Regions from separate parts of the Bacillus nitratireducens genome, predicted to be linked through region 1. Evidence: riboswitches for the same ligand, from Rfam matches in the RefSeq annotation. Region 1 holds a riboswitch; the other holds the start of a gene.
What was found. A riboswitch is a leader RNA that binds a small molecule or an ion and turns the genes downstream of it on or off. The one in region 1 is predicted to bind cyclic di-AMP.
Positions count from the first base shown of each region.

Region 1 (8,342 bases):
TAATTATCGTTACCTCTTTATACGGTTTTAGTATGGGACTTTCTATGCCGACTCACACTACTTTATTAACGGAAGAATTCGTACAAGAACGCGCAACTGCCATCGGTATGTACAACTTCATTCGCTATCTTGGTATGGGTACAGGGCCTATTGTAGGTGGGTTTCTTTTATTTAATCAAAATTACTTTTGGATTTTCTTCCTAGGGGCAATTATATTTCTACTTATAGTTTTACACGCAATGAAAATGCTACATTCCCATGCTGCACAAAAAGCTTAAGAGACCTATAGATGGTCTCTTAAGCTCTTTGATCAGCAACGATATGAATATCAATATACTTCGTTTGTCTCATAATTTCATTTACAATAGAACCTTTTCGTATTTCTTCCCACCGTGTTCTCGCCGATTGCCCAAGTAAAACTTGTGTCACCTGTAGTCTTTTTGCAACTTCAATAATAACATCAGCGGGCTTTCTTCCCTTTGCTTCTTCTAATACAAAGCTCGCATCAAATTGATTCGTTAGCGATTTCCACTCTTCAATTGTTTGCTTTTTCCCTGCTGAAAGGGAATCTATATTTTCCCTTTCTACGTTTAACACATACAATTCAGCGTTTAACCGATCGGCCATGCGCCAACCTCTCCGTATTAATTTCTCTGCTGTTGAACTGTATTGTACACAAACGAGAATTTTTTCTTTCACCCCAATCGGTTCTATAACTGTTTGGCTAATTTTATCATCCATATCATCTGCAACTTCACGAAGCGACAATTCCCTTAGTGCCCCTAAATTATTAAGCGTAAAGAAGTTTTGTAAGCTTTGCTTTATTTTTTCTTCCTTATATATCTTTCCATCAACTAATCTCTTCCGGAGTACCTCAGGTGTTGCATCAACAAGTTGAATTTCATTTGCTTTTTGCAAAATAAAATCTGGAATACGCTCTCTTACTTTTACATTCGTAATTTGAGCTACAATGTCATGAACACTTTCTAAATGTTGAATATTAAATGCTGATAATACTGATATACCAGCCTCTAGCAATTCTTGAACATCCATATAACGCTTCTTATTTTTAGATCCAGGAATATTACTATGCGCGAGTTCATCCACTACAACTACTTGCGGCGCACGCTTTATAATTCCTTCCACATCAAGCTCATAAAATCCCTTTCCTTTATAATCTATTTCTTTTAAAGGGACTTTTTCTAAATCAGCAATTGCTTCTTCCGTCTCGATTCTGCCGTGCGTTTCAATTAAACCAATGACAATATCAATACCATCTTTTTTCATCTCTCTTGCATCAAAGAGCATTTTATAACTTTTCCCTACTCCTGGAGCTGCTCCTACATATAGCTTTAACTTCCCCCGATTTTGCTGACGAATATATTCTAAATATTCCTCTGGCGTTCGCCTTTGAAACGTTGGTTTATAGTCATCCGCATACAAAATACTCACAACCTTTCTTTCGAAACAACACTACCTCAATCCTTTAGATTGAGGTAGCACTGTTACTATTTCATTAGTTTCTGTAATTCTAAATTTAACTTTAAGACGTTCACGCGATCTTCTCCAAACAAACCAAGTGCAGCACCTTCCGTTTGATCCTTAATCAATTGATCTAGATTTTCTTTCGGAATATTCGTTATTTTCGAGATGCGATCCACCTGTACGGAAGCCGCCTTCGGACTAATATCAGGATCAAGCCCTGAACCTGAATTCGTCACTAAATCTATCGGCACTTCTGTAACTGGAATGGTTGGATTTTGTTTTTTCCAGTCTTCAATACTTTTCTCAACTCGTTTTGCTAAATCTGGATTAGACGGTGCATAGTTATTTGAACCAGACGCTTCTGCTTTATATTCTATACTAGAGACACGCCCATGAAAATAACGTGGATCTGTGAAATTTTGACCGATTAATTTTGAACCAACTACTTCATCCTCATCATTATATATAAGACTTCCATCCGCATTATCCTTCATTACCGCTTGCGCAATACCGGTTACAATAAGCGGGTATACAATGCCACACAAGACTAAGAACGTAAAAGTAATACGAATAATTGGTGAAAATATACTTTGTTTTTTCGCCATCTTTTTTCCCCTCTTCCTTATATGAACAGACCGACGATCATATCAATTACTTTAATTCCAATGAACGGAACGATAACTCCACCAAGCCCGTAAATAAGTAAGTTTCGGCTAAGTAGTGCATTCGAACTCATCGGTTTATATGCGATACCTTTCATCGCTAGCGGAATGAGTAATGGAATAATAACCGCATTAAATATTAATGCTGATAAGATTGCTGAAAGCGGTGATGTTAATTTCATAATGTTTAATGCTTCCATTTGCGGAATCGCAAGTGTAAACATTGCTGGAATGATTGCAAAATATTTTGCAATATCGTTCGCAATACTAAACGTCGTTAACGCACCACGTGTCATTAACAATTGCTTACCGATTCCTACAACCTCAATAATTTTCGTTGGATTCGAATCTAAATCGATCATATTTGCTGCTTCTTTCGCAGCTGTCGTACCACTATTCATTGCTAATCCAACATCAGCTTGCGCTAATGCCGGGGCATCATTTGTACCATCGCCGGTCATCGCTACAAGTTTCCCTTTATCTTGCTCTGCTTTAATAACTGCAATTTTATCTTCTGGTTTACACTCAGCAACGAATTCATCTACCCCTGCTTCTTTTGCGATTGTTGCTGCTGTTAATGGGTTATCCCCTGTACACATAACCGTTTTAATCCCCATTTGGCGCAATTGTTCAAAACGCTCACGCATACCGGGTTTTACTGTATCTTTTAAATAGATTAAACCGTAAATACGATTATCCACTGCAACTACAAGTGGGGTCCCGCCCTCTTTTGAAATGAAATCTGCTTTTTGATTCACATCTTTCGGGATCATTCCACCTTGTGATTGAACCCATTCAATCACGCTACCTACAGCACCTTTTCTCACTTTCGTTCCGTCTTTTAAATCAACACCACTCATTCTCGTTTCTGCTTTAAACGGAACAAATTCACCTTGTTCGGCAAGTTCTCTATTATATGATATAGATTTCGTTTGTACATATTCTATAACTGATCGACCTTCTGGTGTTTCATCTAAAACTGAACTAATTGCTGCCCACTTTCCTACTTGTTCAATCGTTTCATTACCTACAGGGAGCAGTGTATGTGCCATCCGGTTCCCGAAAGTAATCGTACCTGTTTTATCTAAAATAATTGTATTAATATCACCCGCAGCTTCTACTGCTTTACCCGACATCGCTAATACATTAAACTTTGTCACACGGTCCATCCCGGCAATACCAATCGCTGATAATAGCCCACCAATTGTCGTTGGAATTAAACAAACTAACAACGCTACAAGTACAGCTGTATCAATTTGAAATCCTAAATAATTTGTAAATATCGGCAACGTCACAACAACGATTAAGAAAATAAGCGTTAAACTCATTAATACTGTATTTAAAGCAATCTCATTCGGCGTCTTTTGACGAGCAGCTCCTTCTACTAAAGAAATCATTTTATCAATAAATGATTCACCAGGGTTACTCGTAATTACAATCGTAATCTCATCACTTACGACCATCGTACCGCCTGTTACTGAACAAAAATCGCCGCCCGCCTCTTTTATTACAGGAGCTGATTCCCCTGTAATTGCAGATTCATCGACAGACGCTAAACCTTTAATTACTTCACCATCATTTGGAATCATTTCTCCTTGTTTTACAATAACAACGTCACCTTTTCTCAGATCAGTTGCTGAAACTTGAACAATATCTCCATTTTCTTTTACAACATTTGCAAACACATCTTTCTTCGATTGTTTTAAAGAATCGGCTTGCGCTTTACCACGACCTTCAGCTAACGCTTCTGCAAAGTTAGCAAATAAAACTGTAAATAATAGAATGAGAGAAACTGTTATATTAAACCATCCTGGTACACTACTAGAACGACTTGGAAGAAACGATAAAATGAACGTAATGATAAATCCAATTTCCACAACGAACATAATCGGATTCTTTATCATTACTTTCGGATTCAATTTCGCAAAGGATTGTTTCATCGCATGTGTCACGATATCACGATCCATCGTTTTCGCTTGTCTAACCTCATCTTCTACAACATGTATTTGTGATTCATTTACTCTTTTTTCTTTTACTACTACCGGTCTCATCATTTACCCTCCATTACTTCAATGTAAGAAATTCTGCAATTGGGCCAAGTACTAACATCGGGAAGAATGTTAACGCACCGACGATTACAATCGTTCCGATGAAAATACCACCAAATAAACTATTATCCGTACGGAATGTTCCGACTGTTTCTGGTACTACCGTCTTCTCTTTCAGTGAAGCTGCAACAGCTAGCATCGTAATTAAACTGAAATAGCGTCCTAAAAACATAACTAAACCAGTCGTAATATTCCAAAACGGTGTATTATCTGCTAATCCTTCAAATCCGGATCCGTTATTCGCAGCTGACGATGTGTATTCATATACAACTTGCGTTAAACCGTGGAAACCTGAATGAGAAATTGCATCCGTTCCTAAGCTTGTTGAAAGAGCTAATGCTGAAAACCCTAAAATAAGCAATGGATGAAATAAAATCGTTACCGCAATCAATTTCATTTCCTTACCTTCAATTTTCTTACCTAAAAACTCCGGTGTCCGTCCAACCATTAAACCAGATATAAAGACTGCAATAATTGCATACATAATAATGTTCACAAAACCTGCTCCAACACCGCCGTATACTGTATTTAACATCATATTTACGAGTGGAACTAGACCACCAATTGGTGTTAACGTATCATGCATCGTATTAACAGCCCCTGTTTCAGCAGCTGTCGTTACTGTCGCATAAAGGGAAGAAAATACTGTTCCAAATCGTACTTCTTTTCCTTCTGTACTTCCTTGTACATGTTCGATACCCATTCCATTTAACGCTGGATTTCCATGTAATTCAGATGTCGTAATCGTTATAAATCCTAGTAAAAACACCATGAATAGTGACACGAAAAGGATGCGACCTTGTTTTTTATTTCCTACCATTCGTCCGTACGTAAATGGAAGTGCTGTTGGCAATAACATCATAAGCATCATTTGCAAAATATTACTCATTTGTCCTGGATTTTCGAAAGGATGTGTAGAGTTTGCCCCGAAAAATCCTCCGCCGTTATTTCCAAGTTCCTTAATGGAAACGAATGATGCAACAGGCCCGCGTAATATACTTTGCTTCGCACCATCAATTGTTTGTGCTGTAACCGCCCCGTCTAACGTTTGTGGTACACCAAGTGCGACAAAGACTAGCGCCGCAATAAATGCGATAGGAAGAAAAACTCTCGTTAATGCTCTCGTAAAATCAACGAAAAAGTTACCAAGTTCTTTTCCAGCAAGTCCTCTTATAAACGCCATAACAAGTGCTAATGTCGTTGCTGGTGCCGCGAACATTAAAAATGTAATCCCAATTAATTGTGATAAATAAGACAAACCATTTTCACCGCTATAATGCTGTAAATTTGTATCAGCCATAAAACTAATTGCTGTATTAAAAGCGAGCGTAGGCTCCATTCCCTCAATATGCGCTGGATTTAGCGGCAGCACACCTTGTAATCTGAAAATGAAATATACGACGACAATCATAAATCCATTGAGTAACACCAATGATAATGCGTACTGTTTCCACGTTTGATTGTATTCTTTTACACCCGTAATTTTAAAAATAAGTTTTTCAAAAGGCCCGAATACTTTATCTAGCGTTTTGCTACCTTGAAAAGCTTTTTCTAAATAAATCCCCGTTGGCTTTGCTACTAAAATAAACAAGAGCATTGTAATAACGACTGCAACCCAAATCATAATGAATGATTCCCCCTAATTAAAACTTTTCTGGATTTAATAATGCGTACACTAAGTACACCGTAATCGCTGCAACAATAACCGATAAGGCAATCGTCATGATTGCTTCCCTTCTTTCACAACTTTATCTGACCAACTTGCCAGGCTTGCCATCGATGCGACTAATCCAACAAAAATCCCGATCATTACCACATCTAACATAACTACCCCTCACTTTTTGTTAAAATTTACCATCTTATTATCAAAAAAAGAACACTAAGCTCTACTTAGTGTTCGAAATGAACAACACAAAGTAAACCTCCTCTCTAAACGCTTACGAGGTTAGCTGTCGGATTCGGGCCTAAAGAGTAGCCCTACTTTCAAAATTGAAAGATTCACCCCAAGTGACAATGCACAAAATTGGTTCCCCCGCTCCATTTCTGGAACTCAGCGATTTTAGGTTTTTTTTGGAAATTTCATGAATGATTTATGAGAGTAAATATACTCCTCTATTTTTAACTTGTAAAGAGCTAAATTACTGAAAATAAGAAAATATCCATCTATTTAAACGCTTACATTGAGTGTTATTAATATTATTTCATCTGTTTTCTCGTCTTTTCTTTCTTTTTCACAGAAATGATCTTTTAAATACGAAATAAAAAGAGCGAATGGCATGAAGTGCATAGCTTGTTGCACTCAGCATTCGCTCTTTTTTTCACTATTTATTCTCCACGCAAAAACACGCGCAAATTTCTCCCGCGAATATAAACTTGTGACAATTCTGCATGTAGCTGCTCATATTCGATAACATCTGTTTTTAAATATAAAGCGTCTTTCGATGGCAATATAATATAGGGCCTTGGAAAAATAGGATCAAGCACCACCAATTCTTGTACTCGCTCTACCGATACCGCCCAGCGATTCGCTATATCTCCTAGTAACAACACCTTCATCTTCTTTTCCCCCGCCCTATTCAAAAAATAAAAAAGAAATATTATCACAATTCGTAAACACAACAAATTTAGCTCCCATTGTTTCATAGAGCCTCGCTGGATATCGTTTATTCCTTGTAACAACAGTAATAGGTGCCTGAAAAGAAAAGCGAATGTGTTCTGTAAAGAAGCTAACGATTGAAAGCTCATCCCCTAGTAAAATCACCTTCTTAATACATTCACAAATACTAGTAAAATCTTGCGCCTTACTACAGCTATAAGTCCAATCAAACCCACAATTCCTAACTTCAGCAGCTATCTCTTCATTTGCTGTAAAAATAATTAACTCATGCTGAAATGCTGCTAGCTCTCTTAAACTCTTTACCTTATTTTCTTCTCCAACGCAAATAAGCGTTAATTCCATGTACCTCATCCTCCTTAGCATAAAAGAACTCAAACATAGATTGATATTCTCCTATACTAATCAGACCGACGAAGTGATATATCCATCATGGCACCGCCCTCTCTCAAGACGCTTACGAAGTTAGCTGTCGGATTCGGGCTTTGAGAGTAGCCCTACTTTCAAAATTGAAAGATTCACCCCTAGTGACGACGCACCAATTGGTTCCTCCGCTCCATACATTTGGACTCAGCGTATTACAAAAAATGTATTCTGGCTGATATATTACTCCTGTATTTGGAAAAAGTAAACAATGTAAAATCCTTAAGATGGATTTTGCATTGTTGCTAGACATTATAAATATTTATATTCAATAGGGATTTTCATGAGTCGTATTGTAATAATACTAAATAAAGAAATGATTAAAAATTAAACGTGAAACGAGGATGCTATATGAACGAGGGTAAAAAGAATAATTTTATTAAAATAATAAACATTCTAGGTAATTCGTTACTTTTAACTCTAGCGATTTTAGTTACTATTACTAGTTATACTGAATTCCGTACTACACTAGAAATCATTTTTTTAATTTCTTGTTTGTTATTAATTTATAGTAAATACTTAAGTAATAATAAGAAAGCCATGATTCCATACCTTATATTTTTAATATTAATATCATCACACCTTTTATATACTTTATTTATCTAAAAGGACGCATTTAAACAAGATACCCCAATCAAATTCACTACCATATATTAAACTTCTATTAATCATTAACGTTAATAACCAGTGAGGATATAGCCCCACTGGTTGAATTTTCACTTATGCTTGTGTTTTATTCAATTTATATGCAAAATGATTCGTCGGCCCATGACCACTTCCAATATTCAATGGCTCTTCAATCGCTATACTAATAAATTGTTTCGCCTCTTGAACTGCCTCTTCAGTTGAATACCCTTTAGCAAGTCCTGCTGTAACTGCAGACGCAAATGTACACCCACTTCCGTGCGTTTGCTTCGAAGGAATTCGTTCACTTCTAAATTCAATAAACTCTTCTCCATCAAAGAGGAAATCGATTACTTCATTACCTTGATATTCTGCATGCCCGCCCTTCATAAGCACATATTTAGCACCTAATTCATGCAATACTTT
Region 1 is NZ_JAUMJO010000006.1:247,471-255,812, forward strand. It holds gene Q3V31_RS23200 (MFS transporter) at 1-278, shown strand, start outside; gene kdpDN (KdpD-like non-kinase potassium sensor) at 298-1,452, opposite strand; gene kdpC (K(+)-transporting ATPase subunit C) at 1,509-2,090, opposite strand; gene kdpB (potassium-transporting ATPase subunit KdpB) at 2,108-4,198, opposite strand; gene kdpA (potassium-transporting ATPase subunit KdpA) at 4,212-5,879, opposite strand; gene kdpF (K(+)-transporting ATPase subunit F) at 5,899-5,979, opposite strand; gene Q3V31_RS23230 (SipW-dependent-type signal peptide-containing protein) at 5,976-6,080, opposite strand; cyclic di-AMP (ydaO/yuaA leader) riboswitch at 6,176-6,321, opposite strand; gene Q3V31_RS23235 (hypothetical protein) at 6,581-6,811, opposite strand; gene Q3V31_RS23240 (hypothetical protein) at 6,828-7,214, opposite strand; cyclic di-AMP (ydaO/yuaA leader) riboswitch at 7,308-7,455, opposite strand; gene thiD (bifunctional hydroxymethylpyrimidine kinase/phosphomethylpyrimidine kinase) at 8,013-8,342, opposite strand, start outside.

Region 2 (8,342 bases), on a different contig from region 1:
GGAAGAAATATGTATTAGTAATTTTAGCTGCTTTTTTAATGACAAGTTGGAGTGTAGCTTATTTAGCTAATGGTGTTATATCAGTCATTTTTTGGTGGATTATACAAGCTTTTAGCTTAGTATCAATCTTTATTTTGATAGGGTCAGCATTACTATTTGTGTGGAAAGGCATTTTCAGAAAGCGAATAGATAGAATACTACTCTTCATAGTTCTTTTCTCTATAATTGGAGCTTGGCCTTTAGGATGGTTTGCTAACATAGGGGGACTTGCTTATCCAGCAGATGTACATTCTATGAGCCCTAAAATAGTCGTTCGTTTTCCCTTAAATGAACGAGCATTAGTGGGCTGGGGCGGTGATCGATTAGAAACGAACTATCATGTTATAAAACCAAATGAACGATGGGCATATGATATTCTTATTCCGCCTGCTGAAGTGAAAAGTAGTAAGTTAGAGGATTATGGAATATATGGAGCGAAAGTAATGGCACCAGCTTCTGGAACAGTTGTATCAATCAATAACGATGAAAAAGATGTAGTTCCGGGATCGGATGATTTTGAGTCAATGGCGGGGAATCATATTTATTTACGACTAGATGAATCAGGGACATTTTTGATTCTTGCCCATTTAAAAAAAGGATCAATTAAAGTGAGGGAAGGCGAACATGTAAATGAAGGAGAGGTACTTGCCCAAGTCGGTAACTCAGGAAGTTCAAGTGAGCCCCATTTACATATTCATCATCAAAGGCAGGATCCATCTAAGGTGAGCATATTTCTTTCGGAAGGATTACCACTTTATTTTCGAACTGAAAAAGGTGCGATAATGCCAGAAAGAGGTACATACATAAGAGGTAATTAGAAGAGAATTACTTCGCTAAAAAAGGTATTCCAGTTTTATTGGAATACCTTTTTTCATTAACCTACAAATGTTTGATACAGTAAGAAAATATTTAAAATGATAACAAGTGCAGCAATGATCCAAGCGATAAAGGTTGTTATGCGGTGGTTAACGAGTGCACCCATAATTTTTTTACTGCTTGTAAACATAATAAGTGGTACTAATGCAAAGGCAATACCGAAAGATAAGACAACTTGACTCATAACGAGAGCGTAAGTTGGATTTACACCTAAAGCGATAATAACTAATGGTGGAATCATTGTAATAAAACGGCGTAAGTATAACGGAATATGCATTCGAATGAAACCTTGCATAATAATGTCACCTGACATTGTACCGACAGAAGAGCTAGATAGTCCTGCTGATAAGAGCCCAATTCCAAATAAAGCAGCTGATACAGGACCGACTAAAGTACTGAACTGGTTAAAAGCAACATCAAGATCTTCAACATGCAAGCCGTTTTTAAAGAATAGTGCAGCAGCAACAATTAACATACTCGCATTAATTGCTCCAGCGATAACCATTGCGATAATGATATCAATAAACTCGAAGCGGAAAATCTTTTTCTTTTGTTCATCATTTGTTCCGACTACGCGGCGCTGCGTTAAGGCCGAATGTAAATATATCGCGTGCGGCATTACTGTCGCACCTAAAATTCCAGCTGCTAAAAGGATGCTATCTACACCTTGGAATTTTGGAGTGAAAAGCCCTGAGAGTAGAGGACTTAATTCCGGTTTTGCGTAAAAGACTTGGATACCAAAAGCGATAACAACGATAAAAATCATCCCTGTAATGATAGCTTCTAATGGACGAAAGCCTCTGCGTTGAAATTCAAGAATAATAAATGACCCAACCGCTGTAATTAAAGCAGCTGGTAACATCGGAATTCCAAATAGTAAGTATAAGCCGAGTGCTGCTCCGATAAATTCAGCTAAATCTGTAGCCATAATAACGAGTTCCCCTTGTATCCATAAACCAATGGAAACTGGTTTGGGGAAGTTTTCGCGAGCTACTTCAGGAAGATTTCTCCCAGTAGCGATTCCTAATTTGGCTGATAAAGTTTGAATTAATACAGCCATTAAATTAGAAGCGAGTATTACCCAAAGTAATAAATACCCATATTGTGACCCAGCCGCGATATTTGTCGCGAAGTTCCCGGGATCAATATAAGCAACTGATGCGATAAAAGCAGGTCCTAAGAATGGTAACAGTCTTTTAAAGCCTTTTGTTTGTCCACTTAATGCTAAATGGGCTGATTGAACTGTTGTACTTTGAGAAGGGACTTGTTCATCTTTTGTTATATCTTTATTCATAGTAGTATTCCCCTTTGAAATCTTAACTTGATGAAATTATTGTATTTATTCTTACACATTATTTCAATACATTTAAATATATTATGTGGCAATTTCATTTGAACATAAAAGTTTCCTTAATGCAAATTATATGACTTCGTGCAAAGAATGGTGTGATGATGTGAAAAATGTTTTGGGAGTTTATGGATGCTGAATAAGGGGGAAGATAATAAATTATAGGGTTGTTTTTGAAATTTATGTGAACATAGAGCCTATATTACAGCATATTAATTGATGGAAATGAAATTGTATGATATATAATATATTGGGATTACAACATAACCATAGTGTTTTGTGATGTAATCTTGTTTTTATTTTTGTTAACTTATAGAAAAAATTGTAAATAGAAGAAAATAGGCTAAGTACAATTTAGTATGTATTTTCTTATTATATATGTTTTGATATGAACGTTAACTTATACATGATTTTAAAATTTAGATAGGTGGTAGAAATACATTGGCAACTACAAAACCATATAGAGTATTACTATATTACATGTACACAACAATTGAAAATCCAGAAGAATTTGCTGAACAGCATTTAGAATTTTGTAAATCACTTGAGTTAAAAGGAAGAATTCTTGTAGCAACAGAAGGAATTAATGGAACTTGTTCTGGTACTGTAGAGCAAACAGAGAAATACATGGAAGCAATGAACAATGATCCACGTTTTGACGGTATCGTATTTAAAATAGATGAAGAAGAGGGGCATGCATTCAAGAAAATGCACGTACGTCCTCGCCCAGAGTTAGTGACACTTCGTCTAGAAGACGACATTAATCCGAAAGAAATAACTGGGAATTATTTAGAACCAAAAGATTTTTATGAAGCAATGAAACAAGAAGATACAGTTATCATTGATGCACGAAATGATTATGAGTTTGATCTAGGTCACTTTAAAGGTGCGATTAAACCGGATATTGAATCATTCCGTGAATTGCCAGATTGGATTAGAGAAAACAAAGAAACACTTGAAGGTAAAAAGATTTTAACATACTGTACAGGCGGAATTCGTTGTGAGAAGTTTTCTGGTTGGTTAGTTCGTGAAGGTTACGAAGATGTAGGTCAGCTTCACGGTGGTATTGTAACGTACGGAAAAGACCCAGAAGTACAAGGTGAGCTTTGGGATGGACAATGTTACGTGTTCGATGAGCGTATCTCTGTACCAGTAAACCAAAAAGAACATGTTATCGTTGGTAAAGACCACTTTTCAGGTGAACCTTGTGAGCGCTATGTAAACTGTGCAAATCCAGAATGTAATAAGAAAATTTTATGTTCTGAAGAAAACGAAGCAAAACATTTACGTGCATGTTCTCATGAATGTCGTGTACACCCACGTAATCGTTATATCGTGCAACACGAATTAACAGAAGAGCAAGTAGCTGCTACATTAGAAAAAATCGAAGCAGGGAAGTAAGCATAATAGAAAACAGATGGTAGCATCGTGCTGCCATCTGTTTTTTAGTTATTTTGTACTATCCTTCTCTTTCACAGCAGAAAGTACAGTTTGTTTTACCCATGCTTTTCTTCTTTTATGTTGTAGACTCCATTGGTATAAACTTTGCGCACCTAAAATAAGTGAAATGACTATGCCACTGATTGCTATTAGAAGCGCGAAAAATTCAAGTGGCGACGATATTTTTTTTGAATCGGTGTTTCTTAAAAGATCAATCATAGTAAAACCTAACATTTGGCCTACTACAGAGTAGAGCGTTAAAATTAATAATAAAAGGCTATCTTTTTTAGAGGCGACGTTTTCTTGATATTTAAACAAACTATCAAGATTTTGTTTCGCATTCGCGTATAGAACCTCAATGTTAAATAGCCTTCTTAAGCGAAAAAAAATATCTTCACTCTGTGATTGGGATACTAGCTCTAAAGAAAAGTAATTCGCTGTAAACGAATTGATTGAATAAATTAATTTCTCTATTTCATTTGTATCTTGTTCAATATTTAACTCGGCATAAGCGTTTGCCATCTTTAATAAAACAACTTTATGAAATAAGTTTAATAATAAAGCGTAATAAAATTCCCCGTACATTTGACTAGCAAGTTTAGCGATTGCTTGTTCACCTTCATTTGTTATACATGTAAAAATGTGTTCTTCCATAACAAAGTAGCGATTAGGAGCCCATCTTTGATAAGAATGTTTTGTTAAATAATCTTGAATATAAGGAACATTATTTGCGCTAATATACGGCTTGCCAGCGTCTGTTAATCCGGAAAGACTGGAAGTTCGGTATACATCGATTATATGAAGGTCTGACTCCTTATTCACGGATAATAAAGTTTGTACATACATTCGTTGATCTTCAAAGAATGGGAATGTTTGAAAGTAAGAGCTCCGCAATCTCTTTTTCTCAAAGAAGTCTGTTAAGCCATGAAATAAATCGCCGAATATAAGCTTCTCTACTTGTGAATATTGTTTTCCATTACATTCAATACAAATAGTCTCAGTTGTGTCATTTTTAGTTTCAAGTACACGGAAGCGGGCAGCGAATTCAATTGCTTCTGATAATGTCATGTTTGGAGAGGTTTCTACTTCTGTCCGTATTGTTAAGAAGCCAAGCTCATAAGGGCAAAGTGTTACGTCAATAGAGTGTATTTTGAATGGAACGGAAATAAGATTTGTTGTTAAATGTCCAGTTAAGTTAAGGTCTTTAGAATAGCGCTGTAATCCTTTTTGATGCTCTGAGTGAGGAAATAGAATTTTATTTGTAAATGAAAGATAGTATGCTTCCATATTTTGATGTGAAACTTGAAACTTTCCGTAGTATGTATTTTCATTTTCAAGGTGATCGAGTCGAAAAGGGCGAAAATCATTTTTCTGTAAGAAAGGGAACATATTTTGTTCATATCCAGTTTTAAAAGAAAACGGGAATATAAATTGAAATACAGCTGTTGTTACATCTTTTTCTTCAATTGCTTGTATTGCCTCCATCTACATTGTTTCCTTTCCATGTATGCTATAGAAACAACATGCCCAAATTCATTTGAAAATAACCACTGTTTTATACTCTATTAAGAATGAAAATTCAGCTTATTTAATAGGGGACATGTATAATGTTATGTATACTAAAAGTTATAAAATTGTATTTTGAAAAGGGGGATGTTGTATGCGGATTTTAGTATTAGGAGCTGGTGGCGTTGGAGGCTTTTTTGGAGGTCGATTAGTAGAAAAGGGAGAAGATGTTACGTTTCTTGTTCGTAGTAAACGGAAAAAACAATTGGAGGAAAGAGGACTTGTAATCCGAAGTATTAACGGAGATTTTTCCTTCCAACCGAAATTAATAACGAAAGAAGATCGAACTTCTCCATTTGATGTCATTTTATTTTCAACAAAAGCGTATCACTTAAACGAGGCAATTCAAGATTTGAAGCCGTTTGTAGGTGAAAATACTGTAATAATCCCATTGTTAAATGGTATCGCTCATTTATCACTATTACAAAAGGAATTCGGTGAAGAGAAAGTAATTGGCGGTCTATGCTTTATCGAGACGACATTAAACGATCAGGGAGAAATTGTACAAACGAGTGCTGCCAACAGACTTGTATTTGGAGAAATTAAGTCTCAAGATTCAGAGAGAATCAATCATATTTCCAAAGCATTTGCAGGTACGAAATCTAGTTTTGTTTTAAGTGAAAATATTACGCAAGATATGTGGCATAAATATTTATTTATTACTGTAATGTCAGGTGTGACAACATTAATGCGTGCACCAATAGGACCGATTCGCGAAAGCGAAGGTGGACGCGATTTTATCCAAAACTTATTTGAAGAATCTGTGCAAATCATGAGGGCATTAGGAGCTCCGGTAAAGGAGAACATTGCCCAGGAACATATGAAAACAATTGATAAAATTTCGTATGATATGAAGTCATCGATGCAGCGTGATATGGAAAAAGGTTCGTCCATTGAAGCGAAGCACTTACAAGGATATTTACTGGATTTAGCAGAGCAATTTTCTATAGAAGCACCATTATTAGGAGCAGTATATCAAAATTTAAAAGTGTATGAAGAAATGGTCTTTAACAAATCGGCAATAGAATTGGATGTATGAAAAAATAAAAAAGAAAGCAATATATAAATGTATTGCTTTCTTTTTTATGACAAATTATTTATTTCTTTTAACTCTTTCTGTCAAGTTTATTTCTTGTTCGCGTTTCCCATACAACTGATTAATTTCATTTGCTAATGCATCTAAATAGGAATCGGAAAAAATAGGCTTCTTTTCTTTAGACATATAGGTCTCCTTTATCGATTTTTTAGTATTCATTATGTATATTTATCGGCGGATTATGCGCAATCATTTTAATTTTTTCTTTTTAAAAATTTTTGTTTACATTTTGAAAATAAAGGAGTATTATAATCCACAGTTTCAATTTTCTAAATCGCTGAAACCGCATGGTGCGGGGGACCCGTTCTTATGGATTAGTACTTAATCCAATGGGGTGAATCCTTGAAAAAGGTAGGGCTACTCAAAGGTCCAAATCCGACAGCTAACCTCGTAAGCGTTATATTGAGAAGGAAGGTGGAGCTTGTGCGACAAAAAATATAATGTCTACAAGTCTATTTCGTTATGGCTTGTAGACATTTTTTGTTTTCTGAAGAAATAGTTTATACGCTGTAACTAGCAGAAAAGTTCGTACAAAATTATTGGAGAGTGGACAGCAGTGGTTTCATCTATCAAAAGGTTTTTAATTGGAAGGCCGTTAAAATCAACTGAGTTAGGAGAGCAAAAGCTTAATAAAACGAAGGCGCTAGCCATTTTATCTTCTGACGCATTGTCATCAGTTGCATACGGACCAGAGCAAATATTAATTGCACTAGCAGGCCTTGGAGCGGTAGCTTATTGGTATTCTATTCCGATCGCTGTTGGGGTATTAGTATTATTGACAGCTCTTATTTTATCTTATCGACAAATTATTTTTGCTTATCCGCATGGCGGGGGGGCATACGTAGTATCAAAAGAAAATTTAGGGATGAATCCAGGATTAATAGCTGGAGGATCTTTATTAGTCGATTATATTTTAACTGTTGCAGTAAGTGTATCTGCAGGTACAGATGCGCTCACATCAGCTTTCCCTAGCTTACATGCACATAATGTAATCATTGCGATTATATTTGTTATATTGATTACTATTTTAAATTTAAGAGGGGTAACGGAATCAGCTTCTGTTTTAGCATATCCAGTTTATTTATTCGTTTTAGCACTATTTATATTAATTGGTGTAGGGATATACAATATTTTAACTGGTCACGTGTCACCGACTTTACACACGCCGATTGGAACACCAGTTGCAGGAATTAGTTTGTTCTTACTGTTACGAGCATTTGCTTCAGGAAGCTCTGCTTTAACGGGTGTTGAGGCGATATCTAACGCAATCCCAAACTTTAAAGATCCTGCACCTAACAATGCAGCGAAAACATTGCTTGCAATGGGTGCATTACTTGCAGTTTTATTTTCAGGAATTGTCTTTTTAGCTTATTATTACGGAATTAATCCAAGTAAGGAAGTAACAGTCGTTTCACAAATTGCTGAACAAACTTTTGGACGTAATTTCATGTACTATTTCATACAAGGTACAACAGCTTTAATATTAATTCTTGCTGCTAATACAGGTTATTCTGCATTTCCGCTATTAGCAGTTAACCTTGCGAAAGATAAGTTTATACCGAGAATGTTTACGATTAGAGGAGACCGCCTAGGTTACTCAAACGGTATTATTATACTTGGAATCGCTTCAATTATTTTAATTGTAGCTTTCCAAGGGCAAACAGAACATTTAATCCCGTTATATGCAGTAGGTGTATTTATTCCATTTACACTTTCTCAAACTGGGATGGTAATAAAATGGCTTCGTGAAAAACCTGAAGGATGGGCTTTGAGATTAACGGTCAATTTAATTGGTGCAGTCATTAGTTTTATCGTAATGAGTATGTTCTTTTTAACTAAATTCGCACAAGTTTGGTCGATCCTTATTTTCTTACCTGTCATTATCTTCTTGTTCCATCGAATTAAGAAGCATTATGATGCAGTGGGGGATCAATTAAGTTTAAAAACTTGTGAACCACTTGTTCCGATTGAAGGGAA
Region 2 is NZ_JAUMJO010000001.1:384,527-392,868, reverse strand. It holds gene Q3V31_RS02070 (M23 family metallopeptidase) at 1-857, shown strand, start outside; gene Q3V31_RS02065 (Nramp family divalent metal transporter) at 914-2,209, opposite strand; gene trhO (oxygen-dependent tRNA uridine(34) hydroxylase TrhO) at 2,705-3,664, shown strand; gene Q3V31_RS02055 (hypothetical protein) at 3,713-5,188, opposite strand; gene panE (2-dehydropantoate 2-reductase) at 5,364-6,308, shown strand; gene Q3V31_RS02045 (hypothetical protein) at 6,363-6,491, opposite strand; cyclic di-AMP (ydaO/yuaA leader) riboswitch at 6,631-6,777, shown strand; gene Q3V31_RS02040 (APC family permease) at 6,922-8,342, shown strand, end outside.
Region 2: it holds a riboswitch for cyclic di-AMP, as region 1 does, so the genes downstream of both, Q3V31_RS02040 (APC family permease) here and Q3V31_RS23240 (hypothetical protein) in region 1, are expected to answer to the same signal.